4 regions of the Bradyrhizobium sp. SPXBL-04 genome follow, and region 3 is predicted to be linked to each of the others. Evidence: predicted binding sites of a transcription regulator. Region 3 holds the regulator's gene; each other region holds the start of a gene.
What was found. The regulator LexA, encoded in region 3, represses DNA repair genes until DNA is damaged. The targets are predictions, from matches to a motif close to TGTTCNNNNTGTGTTCNG.
Positions count from the first base shown of each region.

Region 1: ACNJX8_RS00820 (YifB family Mg chelatase-like AAA ATPase) is a predicted target of LexA. The motif match lies at 2,106-2,123, and genes of this name have one in related genera.
Region 2: ACNJX8_RS28090 (ImuA family protein) is a predicted target of LexA. The motif match lies at 1,723-1,740, and genes of this name have one in related genera.
Region 4: ACNJX8_RS40235 (helicase-related protein) is a predicted target of LexA. The motif match lies at 1,706-1,723, and genes of this name have one in related genera.

Region 1 covers NZ_CP182472.1:171,708-175,594, reverse strand. The annotation lists gene ACNJX8_RS00825 (hypothetical protein) at 1-398, opposite strand, end outside; gene ACNJX8_RS00820 (YifB family Mg chelatase-like AAA ATPase) at 509-2,047, opposite strand; gene ACNJX8_RS00815 (PilZ domain-containing protein) at 2,274-2,519, shown strand; gene ACNJX8_RS00810 (tetratricopeptide repeat protein) at 2,600-3,373, shown strand; gene ACNJX8_RS00805 (AAA family ATPase) at 3,461-3,887, opposite strand, start outside.
Region 2 covers NZ_CP182472.1:5,906,028-5,909,914, reverse strand. The annotation lists gene ACNJX8_RS28100 (inorganic phosphate transporter) at 1-143, opposite strand, end outside; gene ACNJX8_RS28095 (UdgX family uracil-DNA binding protein) at 242-1,639, opposite strand; gene ACNJX8_RS28090 (ImuA family protein) at 1,804-2,592, shown strand; gene ACNJX8_RS28085 (Y-family DNA polymerase) at 2,489-3,887, shown strand, end outside.
Region 3 covers NZ_CP182472.1:4,306,525-4,310,411, reverse strand. The annotation lists gene ACNJX8_RS20350 (molybdopterin molybdotransferase MoeA) at 1-875, shown strand, start outside; gene lexA (transcriptional repressor LexA) at 1,053-1,754, shown strand; gene ACNJX8_RS20340 (hypothetical protein) at 2,333-2,767, shown strand; gene ACNJX8_RS20335 (ComEC/Rec2 family competence protein) at 2,906-3,887, opposite strand, start outside.
Region 4 covers NZ_CP182472.1:8,446,288-8,450,174, reverse strand. The annotation lists gene ACNJX8_RS40240 (DUF3108 domain-containing protein) at 465-1,274, shown strand; gene ACNJX8_RS40235 (helicase-related protein) at 2,004-3,887, shown strand, end outside.

The DNA of each region.
Region 1 (3,887 bases), 4.1 Mb from region 3:
TGCGAGAACGTTTTCGAGCGCACATAGATGCGGTAATCGGCCGGCCCTTCGGTGGAGAGATAGATCACCTGAGCGCCATCGATGGGCTGCGCCGCGATCGAGACCAGGCGCGTCGACGGAGTGGCCTGGCAGGTTTCCGATTCCGAACCGAGGCCGTCGTCCACCACCGCGAAATCCGCAGCGTCCGCATCGTCGGTGACCTGAACCCGCACCGTGGCCTGCGCGGGATCCTCGGTGAAGGCGACGTGCACGCCGGCGGTCCAGAACAGAGTTGTGAGCTCGACCGAGGTCTCGCCGAGGGCGATGCAGGGATGCGAGACCGATCCGATCTCAGCGCGGGCGAACACCGCCGCTGCCAACAGGGGGACAACCGAGGCCAGGATCTTGAAACGCAACATGACACTCTACTCGCCCGGGCCCCTCGGGAACTCGTGTTGGAAACACATGGGGCTTATGGTTTGCAGAGCGTAAAGGAAACTCGTTACCGCCGGGTTGATGCGCGGAATGATCAGGCCAACTGGCGCACATCCTCCGCGAGTGCGCGGTAGGACAGGGCCTCGGCGAGGTGCAAGCGGCCGATCTTGTCGGCATTGTCGAGATCGGCCAGCGTGCGCGCGACCCGCAGCACGCGATGATAGCCGCGCGCCGACAGCCGCATGGTCTCGGCGGCGTCGCGCAGCAGTTTGGCGCCCTGCGCATCCGGCTTGGCGATCTCTTCCAGGACCGAGGCCGGCGCCTCGGCATTGGTGCGGACGTTGGGCAGGCCGGCATCGGCATAACGCGCAAGCTGGATGTCGCGTGCGGCCGCCACGCGCGCGGCGACCTCGGCGGAGCCTTCCGCCGGCGGCGGTAGGATCAAATCGGCCGCGGTCACTGCCGGCACCTCAATGCGCAGATCAATGCGATCCATCAGGGGACCGGAGATGCGCGCCTGGTAGTCGCCGGTGCAGCGGTCGATGCGGCCGCGCTTGCAGGCATAGCCGGGCTCGAACGCATTGCCGCAGCGGCAGGGATTCATTGCGGCCACCAGCATGAAGCGGGCAGGGTAGGTGACGCGGTGATTGGCGCGCGACACCGCGACCTCGCCGTTCTCCAAGGGCTGGCGCAGCGAATCCAGGACGCGCGGATCGAACTCGGGCAGCTCGTCGAGGAACAGCACGCCCTGATGCGCCAGCGAGATCTCGCCGGGCTTGGCGCGCATGCCGCCGCCGGTGAGCGCGGCCATGCTGGCGGAATGATGCGGCGAGCGGAACGGCCGCCGCGCGGTCAGCGCGCCGCCCTCGATCTCGCCGGCGACGGACGCGATCATGGAGACTTCGAGCAATTCGCTCGGCGACAGCGGCGGCAGGATCGAGGGCAGGCGCGCCGCCAGCATCGACTTGCCCGCGCCGGGCGCACCGATCATCAAGAGGTGATGCCCGCCGGCAGCCGCGATCTCCAGCGCCCGCTTGGCGCTTTCCTGGCCCTTGATATCGCGCAGGTCGAGGGACGAGGCGGCGGCTTCATGCACCTTCGGTGAGGGCCGCGACAGCACCTGCGTGCCCTTGAAATGGTTGGCGATCTGAATGAGCGATTGTGCGGCGATGATCTGGATGTCCGGGCTCGCCCAGGCCGCCTCCGAGCCGCAGGCGGCCGGGCAGATCAGGCCCTCCTCGCGTCCATTGGCGCCGATCGCGGCGGGCAGGACACCTGCGACCGGCGCGATCGACCCGTCGAGGCCGAGTTCGCCCAGAACCGTGAAACCCGTCAGCGCATCCGGCGGGATCGCGCCGATCGCCGCCATCAGCCCGAGCGCGATCGGCAGGTCGTAATGGCTGCCCTCCTTGGGCAGATCGGCCGGCGCCAGATTGACGATGATCCGCCGCGCCGGCAGCGCCAGCCCCGAGGCGATCAGGGCCGAACGGACCCGCTCGCGCGCCTCCGACACCGCCTTGTCCGGCAAGCCGACGATCGCGAAGGCCGGCAGGCCCGGGGCGACCTGCACCTGCACGTCGACCGCACGGGCCTCGATCCCCTCAAAGGCGACGGTAGAAACCCGCTGAACCATGCTCGAACCAGCCTGCCCTCTCGTGCAATTAGGGGTAGCAGAGCCTGGCGCCCTTCGCAAGAACAATACAGGAACATTTCCGAGGCCAAGCAAGCCCTAACCGACCGTAAACGCGATGCCGACACTACGCCTCGAATGCGAGCGGCTCTCCTCAGCACATTCCAACGAATGTCCGCTACTCCTGGGGCTGCGGGATGGGCCGTGATCTAACGGGTGAAGAATTCAAATGCTTGCAAATCGCCGGAGAAGCGAACGCCGGGTGTGCAGCCGGCTGGCCAAGATCCATTTTGGTGCGGGCTCGCTGCCGCGCGACTGCACGATCACGGATATTTCGGATGGCGGCGTGAAAGTGGTGGCGGAATTCCTGGAAGTGCCGCCGCAATTCACCATCATCTTCGCGCCCGATTATTCCCGCCAATGCCGCCTGCGCTGGCGCATCGGCTGCGAGTTCGGCGCGGAGTTCGTCGATTAGGCCTTAATGGCTGCGCCTCCTTAACGGGGCTTTAGCGTTAATGGGTAAGCATCTCTGATCAGTCGCCGAGTGATCAGAGTATGCCCAAGCGTCCGTCCGCCGCCTTTCCTTCGGCGAAATTCCTGCTTCCCGCGTTCATGGTGCTCGTCCTCGGCGGCTGCCAGACCAATGGCATCGAGGATGTGACCGGCGCGCTCGGCGTCAGATCTGACGCCGCCGTCAAGGTCGACGCCAAGCCGGACATGGACGCCCTGCGCGAACGCTACCGCGCCAAGCCCGGCGATCCCAGCATTGCGCTCGCCTACGGCAAGGCGCTGCGCGAGAGCGGCCAGCGGGCGCAGGCCGTCGCGGTGATGGAGCAGGCCGTACTCGCCCATCCCAGCAACAAGGCATTGCTCGCCGGCTATGGCCGCGCGCTTGCCGACAACGGCAATTTCCAGCAGGCCTTCGATGTTCTCGGCCGTGCGCATACGCCCGAGGATCCGGATTGGCGCATCCTGTCGGCGCAGGGCGCGGCGCTCGATCAGCTCGGCCGCAACGAGGAGGCGCAGCAATATTACGCGACCGCCCTAAAGATCGTGCCCGACGAGCCGCAGGTTTTGTCCAATCTCGGCCTGTCCTACATGCTGCAGAACAATCTGCCGCGGGCAGAGGAAACGATGCGCCGCGCGCATGAGCGCAATCCCGGAGATCCCCGCGTGCGCGCCAATCTCGCGCTCGTGCTGGGGCTGGAAGGAAAGCAGGCCGAGGCCGAGATCATCGTGAAGGCCGATCTGCCGCCGGATCAAGCGGCAGCAAAGGTCACGGCGCTGCGGCAATTGCTGGCGAAGAAGCAGCAGCGGGCGGACAGATAGCCCACGCTCTTCTCTTCGTAGATTCTCGTTTTGACGCGTTGTCTTCGCACGAACCGGTAGCCAGTTCGCTCGAAGACGCTTCCAGCCTTACGACGCCTTGCGATGCGGGGCGGATCCGCGGCCCGACCTGCCCTTCAGCTTTTTCAGCAGCGGCCCGAGCAGCGAACGCTTCGGCTTCTTCACCTCGCCGCGGCCGGCGAGGCGGTTCGCCATGCTCTGGAACAGAAGGGTGGTGCGGTGACTCTTGGAGACCTCCGCGATCATCTGGCCATTGTTGGCAGCGGTCGAGAACAGCTTCGAATCGAACGGGATCACCGCGAGCGGCTGGCTCTCCATGGTCTTGGCGAAGGCTTTGACCTCGATCTCCGCCCGCTTGTGCATGCCGACCTGGTTGAGGCAGTACAGCGGCGGCCGGTCGTTCGGCCGCGCCGCCTTGAGCACGCTCAGCATGTTCTTGGTGTTGCGCAAATTGGCGAGATCGGGCTCGGCCACGATCACGATGTCGTCGGCGTTG
Region 2 (3,887 bases), 1.6 Mb from region 3:
GCGACGAACAGCAGGCCGGCGGCGAGGATGCCGAAGAACAGGATCAACGTCAGCGGATTGAAGCCCTTGTCGAGATTTGGCCGCGAGGCCGGCTGGACGGGCGCGGGATCTGTTACCGCGCGGTCAAATGCAACATCGGTCATGTCTGGACGCCCCTTAACTTTCAAGTAAGGGTATTGTCCGCGATGGATTTGAAGGCCGGATGACAACTAAGGCGTGAAGGCCGTTTTTGCTGCCAGTATTAGGCAGCCCGTGCAGCCTTCTTCTGCAAGCCGGCCGCGATCTTCAAATCGTCGACAAAGCGCTGATATTCCAGCACCTTGGTCTCGGGATCTGGCAGCCGCAGCAGATAAGACGGATGCACTGTTACCAAAGCCTTGCGGCCGTCGGGTAGGTCGATGAGCCGGCCTCGGTTTTTGCCGATTGGGGTGATCTTGCCGAACACGCTTTGCGCGGCGGTGGCGCCCATCGCCACGATGAGATCGGGCTGGATTGCCGAAACTTCCCGCTCGTACCATTGCCGGCACGCCCGGATCTCCGGCGTAGTCGGCTTCTGGTGCAGGCGGACCTTTCCGCGTGGCACGAATTTGAAGTGTTTGACCGCGTTGGTGACATAGACCTTCTTGCGATCTACGCCGGCCTCCTCCAACGCGCGGTCGAGCATCTGGCCGGCCGGGCCGACGAAGGGATGGCCGGCCAGGTCTTCCTTGTCGCCGGGCTGCTCGCCGACCAGCATGATGTTGGCGGACTTCGGGCCTTCGCCGAACACGGTCTGGGTTGCGTCCTTGTAGAGATGGCAGGCGCGGCAATGCGCGGCCTCCTTACGGAGCGCGTCGAGATCATCGGCAGCTAGCTTGCGTTTCATCGGAGCCTCCGGCCGCGGGGTGATCCACCCGCCGGTCCAGCGTTCGGCATCGGCGAGCAGCGGTTCAAGTATCGAGGCTTTCGACAGGTTCCTGTGACTCTTCTTCGGCGCTTCCGGCATGATCGGTTGGTCTGGCCGAAAGTGGCGGCGCCAGGTTTCCTCCAACCGGTTTGGGGCGGGCATCTCCATCTGGCTGATGCCCGGGGTGAAGGAGATCGCGTGGCCGTCCCAATGGGCGCAAATATCGGGCGTGAGGATCGACCAGGGCATGTCGGCGTAGCGGCGCGCGAAGAAGGGGGCGGTGAATTCGACGATGTGATGCTCCGGCACGAACCAGGCCGCGTAATGTGCGTTGTGCTCGCGTCCGATCTCGCGGAAGCGAATGACATCGCGCATCCGCTGCATGTCGCGATGCACGCTGACGGCCATCGCTGTCGCCTGCGCGACGTCCGGATCGGCCCTGGTCTCGAGCAGATCGTGGTCGGTCCGTAACCGCCACAGCAGGCGATAGAGCAGCGCAAAGCGTTCACCGTCGCGGTGCAGGGCCGCGATGCGGGCGAGCTCGATGAAATTGGCCGGCACGCTGAAGGTGCCGTCGGTTTCGATCGGCGGAATGCCTGGCGCTTCGCATAGACCGGCCGGCACCGCCTCTTTCGCGCGGCCCTGCACGCTCCAGGTCACGTCGGCCGGTGCGATCTGATGCAGTGCGAGCGCGCGGGCGGTTTTGCGCCAGCTCTCGAAATCGGTCTGGCTGTCGAGAGTGATGAGGTACATGGCACTTGAATCCTCTTGATTCTGCTCATGAATCCGACTGAGCGCCAATTCGATTGACTCTCGGGGCGCCGTTAGCTTTATATTAGAACATATCATGAACAAATGAGCCAGCCGTTGGTTCTTCTTTTAGGACCACGGCATCAATCTCTGAAGGAGCGGCGAGCATGAGCGGCGCACGCATCAGCGCGCTTGCGACCTTGCGCAGCCAAATCGAGCGCATTGAGACGGCGGAGGTCGTGCATCATCGCGATCGCGTCGCGCTCGGCCACAGCGAGGCGGATACCGCGCTGAAGGGCGGGCTTGCACGCGCGGCGATCCATGAGGTGTTTTGCGAGGGCCGGCAGGGGACGGTCGCGACGGGCTTCGTCATGGGGCTTGCGGGCCGCGTGACGGCACGCAAGCCGCTGCTGTGGGTGCGGCAGGATTTTTCGGAAATCGAAACCGGCGCGCTGTCGATGAGCGGGCTTGCCGAACTCGGTCTCGATCCGCGCCGCGTGGTGATGGTGCGCGCCGCCGATGTCGAGAGCGCACTGCGCACTTCAGCCGACGCGCTCGCCTGCGATGCGCTGGGGGCCGTGGTGCTCGAGCTCTGGGGCGAGATCAGGCAGTTCGATCTCGTGGCGAGCCGCAAGCTGACGCTGGCCGCGCAATCTTCCGGCGTCACCGGGCTCTTGCTGCGCATGGCCGCGCAACCGATGCCCTCGACCGCGGAAACACGATGGATGCTGCGCGCGGCGCATTCACCGCCGGGCCCGGTGTGGAGTGCCTGGGGGGCGCCGCGCTTCGATGCCGAGCTCTTGCGCAATCGTCATGGCCCATGTGGCCGGTGGATCATGGAATGGAAATGTGATGAGTGCCAGTTCAGTGAGCCGTCGACGTGTCCTCAGCCTGTGGCTGCCGCGCCTGCCAATCGACCGGATTCAGCGGTTCTTTGGCAACGTCGGACTGCATAAGAGCAATGATCCAAGCATCGTCGTCATCAAGGACAACAATGCGCTGGTGATTCATGCGCTGGACGAGGCCGCCGAGCGCCTCGGCCTGTATATCGGTCAGCCGCTGGCGAATGCGCGGGCGATGTGCCCGGACTTACGTGTGTTCGACGCCGATGTCGTGGCCGATGCGAAGACGCTCAGCGATGTCGCGGACTGGTGCGACCGCTTCACGCCGCTGGTGGCGCTCGATCCGCCGCACGGGCTGTTCCTCGACATCACCGGCTGCGCGCATCTGTTTGGTGGTGAGGCCGCGTTGTTGCGGACGTTGGTCCGCGCATTGGCCCGGCAGGGGTTTACCGTCAGCGCGGCGATCGCCGGCACCTCGGTCTGCGCGCGCACGTTGACGCGGCAGGCCACGGGCACCATCGTGGCCGATGGCGAGGAGGCGGAGGCGATCAGCCGGTTGCCGATATCCGCGCTGGGCGCAGGCGAGACCATCACCACTGGCCTGCGCCGTGCCGGGCTGAAGACCATCGGCGATGTCGCCGCGCGCACGCCGAGCGAGATCACGGCGCGGTTCGGCGCGCGGTTCTCCACGCTGCTGGCGCATGCGCTGGGGCAGGGCGATGCGCCGATCAACCCGCGCAAGCCGCTGCCCGACTACATCGTGGAAAAGCGCTTTGCCGAGCCGATCGCGACCGACACCATGATCGCGATGACGCTGTCGCGGCTCGCCGACACGTTGATCGCGTCCATGGAGAAGCAAGGCAAGGGCGCGCGGCGCCTGGAAGCCGCCTTCTTCCGCACCGACGGCGTGGTGCGCGCGATCACGGTCGAGACCGGACATCCGGTGACGCGAAGCGCGGTCATTGACCGCCTGTTCCGCGAGCGCCTCGACGCACTCGCCGATCCGCTCGATCCCGGCTTCGGCTTCGACATGGTGCGGCTGTCGGCGAGCCGCACCGAGATCGTGGTCCAGGAGCAGCGCGATCTCGACGCTCATGTCCACGACAATGACGAGCTCGCCGCACTGATCGACCGCATTGCCGCACGCATCGGCGGCAAGCGTGTCGTCGTGCACCTGCCGCAGGACACCCATATCCCTGAATGCGCGGTGCTGGCCGCGCCGGCGCAGCATCATCTCGCCGCTGCCATGCAGGCCGAATGGCCGGCACGTGCCGAGAGCGAGCCGCCGCTGCGCCCCTTGCGGCTGTTCGACAAGCCAGAGCCAATCAAGGTGCCGTTCGCGACCGTGCCAGACGGTCCGCCACATCAGTTCACCTGGCGCCGCGCGCTACATGCGGTGGTGCGGGTGG
Region 3 (3,887 bases):
CGGTCGCGGACGGCACGCGCATCACGATCAAGGAAGCCGCGATTCCCGGTCGGCACATCCGCCCCGCAGGCGTTGACTTCGCCGAAGGCGACGTGCTCCTGCGCAAGGGAACCCGTCTCACCGAGCGCGACCTCGCGCTCGCCGCCGCCATGAATCACCCGCAGCTTGCCGTCTGCCGCCGCCCGAAGGTCGCGATCCTCGCCACCGGCGACGAACTGGTGATGCCAGGCGCCGCGCCCGGCCGCGGCCAGATCGTCTATTCCAACGGCTATGCCCTGCACGCGCTCGCCCGCAGCGAGGGGGCCGAGACCATCGACCTCGGCATCGCCGCCGACACGCTGGAGGCCACCACCGCCGGCATCCGCCGCGCCCGCGAGAGCGGCGCCGACATCCTGGTCACGACCGGCGGCGCATCGGTCGGCGACCACGATCTGGTCCAGCAGGCGCTGAGGGACGAAGGTATCTCGATGGCGTTCTGGAAGATTGCGATGCGCCCGGGCAAGCCGATGATGCATGGGCGGCTCGGCGCGATGCGCGTGATCGGCCTGCCGGGTAATCCCGTCTCCTCCTATGTGTGCGCCTTCCTGTTCATGGTCCCGCTGATTCGTGCGGTGTCGGGTCGATCCGTGATTCATCACCGCCATGAGCGCGCCGTGCTCGGCCGCGATGTGGGCGCAAACGATATGCGCGCGGATTATCTTCGCGCACGTCTGGAACAGCGCGACGACGGCACGCTGGTGGCCGTTCCCGTCCATCACCAGGATTCCTCGCTGCTTGCGAATCTCGCTGCGGCACAGGCACTTCTCGTGCGCGCACCGTTCGCGCCGAAGGCCGGAGCTGGCTCGCCTTGCGAGGTGCTGCGCCTGCCCGTCTGAGCGCATCCACCACACGTGTTCCGCGAACTTTGTCGTGTTCACGCAAAATTAAGCAGTTGCGGAACACATATCGAACATATAGTGTCCGTTCATGATTTGTTTCGAGGATGTAGCGGTTCGCCGCTCCAATTCAGCGTCTCGGAATCGAACGACATCAACCGGGGGACTTTGGTCGAGATGTTAACGCGCAAACAATACGAGCTTCTGCGGTTCATCAGCGAACGTCTGAAGGAAAGCGGCGTGCCGCCCTCCTTCGACGAGATGAAGGATGCGCTCGACCTGCGCTCGAAATCGGGCATCCATCGCCTGATCACCGCGCTGGAGGAGCGCGGCTTCATCCGTCGCCTGCCCAACCGCGCCCGTGCCATCGAGGTGATCAAGCTGCCTGAGCTCCAGGCCGCCGCCGGCAACCGCCGCGGCTTCACGCCAAGCGTCATCGAGGGCAATCTCGGCAAGGTGCGCGCGAGCTCCAGCCCACCCGCCGACGAGGGCGAGCGTCCCGTTGCGGTGCCGGTGATGGGTCGCATCGCAGCCGGTACGCCGATCGAAGCGTTGCAGACCCGCAGTCACACCATCAGCGTACCGCCCGACATGCTCGGCTCGGGCGAACATTATGCGCTCGAAGTGCGCGGTGATTCGATGGTCGAGGCCGGCATCCTTGACGGCGACATGGCGCTGATCCAGCGCAACGAGAGCGCCGATACCGGCGACATCGTGGTGGCGCTGATCGACGACGAGGAAGCGACGCTCAAGCGCTTCCGCCGCCGCGGCGCGTCGATCGCGCTCGAGCCCGCCAACGCCGCCTACGAGGTGCGCATCCTGCCGCCGAACCGGGTGAAGATTCAGGGCAAGCTGATCGGACTGTACCGCAAGTACTGAGAAGACTCAGTGGTCATTCGATACCGATGATTCCGATTGGAGCGGACGGATTGTCCGCTTCAGCTGGATAGTCTTTCTGGTCTTGGGCAGATTATCTGGCCCCTTTCCAAGCGCTACGTCCTCGGCATGCCGCCCGAAGCACTCATCGCTTTGCGGCTCAAGAGATCGAGGAGACAACGATGCGTAGGATCGTTTTGAGCGCCTTCGCAACTGTGCTGATCGCTGCATCGGCAGCGCAAGCATTCGCAGCACAATCGCAGCACCATCCCCGCAAGTCGGCGCATGCGACAACGAGTGAGCAATTCCGCAGCGCCCGAAGTGCCGTCGCGCGACAGCCACAGCCGAGTTGGCCATATTCCGGATGGTCGGCGCCCGCAGGCCGCTGACGCTCGCATCCGCCAAATGCACTGAAGCGAGCTTTGTTCCTATTGGATTCGGGAAAGATAATGTGATCGCATCCGGCTGACGCCAGCCGCAGATTCGCCCACAAGCAAGCAGAATGTTACGTGCTTCCACTCTGATAGAGGCTTGCGCCTCCGAAAGAGGCGCGGGTTGCTATCTTCGAATAGGAGCACCCGATGTGTGACTACAGTCTGCATGCCGTTGCATCGCGCCCCGCCGAAGTCGGCGAGACGATCGTGTCGACAACGTTCCGCGGCACCTCGACGCGCGGCTTCGCTTCCGCGGCCGACCCGACCGTGGCCGTCTGCCTGCTGCCGGGAACGGAGCTCGCCTTCGCCGACAACGTCCGTTACGACAATCGTTGGATCTGGACGCGCACGATCAACTCCCGCGTCGGCAAGTTCGGCAAGATCGATCCGCACATTCCCGATCGCCATCATGACGCGATCGAATTCCCCGACGGCAAATACGTGCTGGTGACGCAGCTCGTCGAAGGCCAGCACGCAACCGTGCTGCAACTGCCGGTGACGCAGCCGGTCAGCGAGCGTGAGCACAAGCCGCAGATCGATGCCGACAGCCGGCCGACGATCACGCGTCTGCCGATCGGCTGAGCCGTCCCTGGCCACCAGGTCGGGCCAGGATTGAAAATGCCATCGCCGGCCGAGGCCGGCGAGATGGTATGATTTATGTTCTGCGGAAGTCCGGCTGGACCCGGACCAGCTCCTGCATTTGTTCTTAATCGTCTGGCCTTAATCGTCGGCCTGCAAGTCGGTCTCCGCCGGAATCGCGTCCCGGTTGCGGGCCGTAGCCGCCTTCGGCGCGAGGCTTCCGTCGAAATCACCCTCGCCGGCGCCGGCCGGGAGCCAAGGGCGGCTTGTGCCTCTTGCTCTCACAGCCTGAACCGCAAAACCGTCACCACGCTGCGTCAACGCCAGCGCGCCTTGGCTGGTGAGACGCTGCCGATCGACCACCATCGCCGCGCAATCGGGCGGTGCGGGCCGCCGCGTCACTACCAGCGCGGCGCGGCTGCAATCATCAGCCAGCGCGTCGATCCGCAAGGAAAGCGCAACCAGCCTCCCGTCGGCGAGCGGCGTCACGCAGCCGGCCTCGTCGCACGACACGCCGTCGGCCAGCGAGCTACTCCCGGCGTCGCGCGGATCGGCGTCGGCAGCTAACCACTCCCTAAGCAGAAAGCCGTCCTTGCTCGTCCGGATCACATGCAGGTGTCCGTCGCGGCCGCGCACCGCGACGCTCGCGCCGTCTCCGGCAATCAGGATATCGGGCTGCCGCACCGACAGCCCCCAGGCAATGGAAGCCAGTAGCAGCAGGGCACCAGACCAGCGCAAGGGGGTGCGCAACAGGCCCATCACGATGATCCCGAGGCTTGCCGCGACCAGCGGCGCGATGCCGAAGGCGGGGATGCGGCCGACTGCGCCCGGCAGTGCCGCCACCCAGCGCGATACCGCGACCATCCAGTCGATCCCGATCCCCATTAGCCACCAGAACACGCCGTCGAGCCCGAAGGGAGCCGCGAGCAATCCCAGCAGCCCCGCCGGCATCACCAGCGCCGAAACCACCGGCATCGCGCCAAGATTGGCGAGTACGCCAAACGGCGTGACACGGTGAAAATGGAAGGCGGCATAGGGCGTGGTCGCAAGCCCCGCGATCAGCGAGGCCAGGAACAGCATCGCGATCTCGCGGCCGCCCCATAGCGCGATGCGCGCTGTCGCC
Region 4 (3,887 bases), 4.1 Mb from region 3:
GGCGGACGTATAGGGGGGAAGGGGCGGGTAGTCAAGGATTTGGGGTGGGTTTCGTGCCCGGCCCGGCGGTGGTGCGCTCCCTCTCCCGCTTGCGGGGGAGGGTTGGGGAGGGGGCTCTCTCCGCGCAGGGACAGTCGTTATCACGGGTGGTGCCCCGGCCGGGAGTCCCCAAGAGGAGAGAGCCCTCACCCGCGCTTTGCGCGACCTCTCCCGCAAGCGGGAGAGGTGCCGGAGCCCGCGGCGCCCCAATCACCAAAACGGCAATGATCGGAACGCCTTACCATCACATAAAGGGCGTAATCGCGCCGGAAGAATCCGGTGGAGTTCCGCGTCTGCGCGCCCGGACGCATTGCCTGCCGCCGATTTCGGCTTAAGTAACGCATCGATTGGCGCCCCGATTGGAAAGCTTCGTGCCCACCTCGTCCCCCGTTTCGCCCCGGCGGCGCTCTGCCGGCCAGCTCGCCCTGGCGGCCCTGTGCGGCCTCGCCGTGGCGTGGGCGGCCGAGCCCGTGGCGGCGCAGGGCAAGCTCGAGGCGCAATATGAGGCGACGCTGGCGGGCATTCCCGTCGGCAGGGGCGCCTGGAACATCGACATCCAGGACGACGTGTTCGCGGCCGCGGCCTCCGGCGGCACCACGGGGATTTTGAAATCGTTCACGGGCGGGTCCGGCACCGGCGCCTCGCAGGGCCGCGTCGTCAACGGCGCGCTGGTTGCGACCGGCTACCAAGCCTCCACCACCACCTCGAAGAAGACCGAAGAGATCCGCATCACGCTCGACAAGGGCAATGTGAAGGAGTTCGCGATCCTGCCGGAGCCGCCGGTCGATCCGGACCGCATCGTCGTCACCGAGGCGCATCGCCGCGGCGTCTGGGACCCGATGACGGCCTCGCTGCTGCGCGTGCCCGGCACTGGCGATCCGGTCTCGCCGGAGGCCTGCCACAACGCAGCGCCCGTGTTCGACGGCCGCATGCGCTACGACTTAAAACTCGATTTCAAGCGCATGGAGAGCGTCAAGGCCGAGAAGGGCTATCGTGGCCCGGTCGTGGTCTGCGCGCTCTATTTCGTGCCTGTGGCGGGCTACATCCCCGACCGCCCCGTGATCAAATACCTCGCCGCCCAGCGCAACATCGAGATCGCGTTCGCGCCGGTGGCGGGCACGCGCATCCTGGTCCCGTTCTGGCTGAAAGTGCCGACGCCGCTGGGACCGGCCATGCTGGAAGCCACCAGCTTCATCACCTCCCCCCAGCCGCCGCGCGTGGCGAAGACGCAGTAGCGCCTTCACCCTCCCCTGGAGGGGGAGGGTCGATCGCGCGTAGCGCGAGCGGGGTGGGGTGATCTCTCCGCACGAACAGTACCCGTGGGGAGAGATCACCGCACCCCGTCGCGCATTTCGCTGCGCTCCATGTGCGCCGACCCTCCCCCTCCAGGGGAGGGTAAGAAAGTGTGTGAATTCAATGACATGCTACTGTGCATGGGGTTGTTTTCGCACTTTTTGTTGTGGCAGGCCGGCGAGACGGGAATCCATTTGACTCCCGCCCGATTCTGATTCGACTCCGCGCCATCCCCAATTTTAAGAAACCCGCCACCGAAACCTCGCTTGTGCAGGAGGGCAAAACTCCATCTAGTGCGCAATCAATACGAGTCCCGCGACATGTTGCGTGAACGGAACGGGACTCGAGGGGAGTCAGCGATTCGGCCGCGATTCGTTCTAGAGTCGTTCCGAAGCTTAAGGCCAACGGGAAAAGCGTCGCAAAGTGAGACAGTTGCGCGAGGTTTGGGGAGCTCTCTCTTCTCCCTCTCCCCGTCCTTACGGGGAGAGGGTTGGGGTGAGGGGCTGCATCCGCGAAAACGGTGACAGTTCGACTCGCGGACAGCCCCCTCACTCGTTGCTTCGCGCCGGCCTCTCCCCGCAAGCGGGGCGAGGCGACTTTCAAGCGCTTCGCGCTCCCGCCCCAAAACGGCACTGACATTCGCCCAAATCGCCACTACCTAATCCCTGGATATGGCTTTCTCTCCCTCCCCCTTCGCTTCCGAGCGCGCGCCCGGCGCCGGCGTCACTGCAGTGCTCGGGCCGACCAACACCGGCAAGACCCATCTCGCCATCGAGCGGATGCTGGCGCATCCCTCCGGCATGATCGGGCTGCCGCTGCGCCTGCTTGCGCGCGAGGTCTACAACAAGATCGCCGATCGCGCGGGGCCAGAGAGCGTCGCGCTCGTCACCGGCGAGGAGAAGATCAAGCCGAAGAAGCCGCGCTATTGGGTCTCGACCGTCGAGGCGATGCCGCGCGACCTCGATGTCTCGTTCCTCGCCATCGACGAGGTCCAGATCGCCTCGGACCTCGAACGCGGCCACGTCTTCACCGACCGCATCCTCAACCGCCGCGGCCGCGACGAGACGCTGCTGCTCGGCGCTGCCACGATGCGCCCGATCATCGAGCGGCTGTTGCCGGGCGTGTCCATGATCACGCGGCCGCGCCTGTCGAGCCTCGAATTCGCCGGCGACCGCAAGATCACGCGCCAGCCGCGCCGCACCGCCATCGTCGCGTTCTCGGCCGACGAGGTCTACGCCATCGCCGAGCTGATCCGCCGCCAGCATGGCGGCGCCGCCGTGGTGCTGGGCTCGCTGTCGCCGCGCACGCGCAACGCGCAAGTGGCGATGTTCCAGAACGGCGATGTCGACTATCTCGTCGCCACCGACGCCGTTGGCATGGGCCTCAATCTCGACGTCGACCACGTCGCCTTCGCTTCCGACCGCAAGTTCGACGGCTACCAGTTCCGCAGGCTGACGCCGGCCGAGTTCGCGCAGGTCGCCGGCCGCGCCGGCCGCGCCACGCGCAACGGCACCTTCGGCACCACGGGCCGCTGCGCGCCGTTCGAGCCAGAGCTCGTCAACGCGCTGCAGAACCACACCTTCGATGCCGTGAAGATGCTGCAATGGCGCAACTCGAAGCTGGATTTCTCCTCGCTCGGCGCGCTCCAGGTGTCGTTGAACTTACCTCCGGGGCACGAGGCGCTGACGCGCGCGCCTGTTGCCGAGGACATGCGCGTGCTCGACCACGCCGCCCGCGACGGCGAGGTGCGCGATATCGCGCATGGCAAGGAAGCCGTGGAACGCCTCTGGGAGGCCTGCCAGGTCCCCGATTACCGAAAGCTGTCGCCGGCCGCCCATGCCGAGCTGGTGACGACGCTGTACGGCTTCCTGATGCAGAAGGGATGCGTCCCCGATGCCTGGTTCGCCGCCCAGGTCGACCAGGCCGACCGCATCGACGGCGACATCGACACGCTGTCGGCCCGGATCGCGCAGATTCGCACCTGGACCTTCGTCGCCAACCGCCCGGACTGGCTGAAAGACCCCGAACGCTGGCAGGGGATCGCGCGGGAGGTCGAAAATAAATTATCGGATGCGCTCCATGAACGCTTGACTGAGCGTTTCGTTGATCGCCGGACCAGTGTATTGATGCGCCGCCTGCGGGAGAACACGAGCTTGAATACTGAAATCGGCAAGACCGGCGAAGTCATCGTCGAAGGCCATGTCATCGGCCGCCTCGACGGCTTCACCTTTGCACCGGACGTGGCGGAAGCCGGCTCCGATGCGAAAGCCTTGCAGGCTGCAGCGCAAGCGGTGCTCGCCGGCGAGATCAACACGCGCGCCGAGAAGCTGGGCAACGCGCCGGACGAGCAGTTCGTGCTGACCTCGGAAGGCATGATCCGCTGGACCGGCGATGCCGTGGCGCGGCTGTCTGCCGCCGACGACGTGCTGCATCCGCGCATTCGCATCATCTCCGACGAGCGCCTGACCGGCGGCCCCCGTGAAAAAGTGCAGGCGCGGCTCGAGCTCTGGCTCAAGACGCATATCGAAAAGCTGCTCGGGCCGATGTTCGAGCTG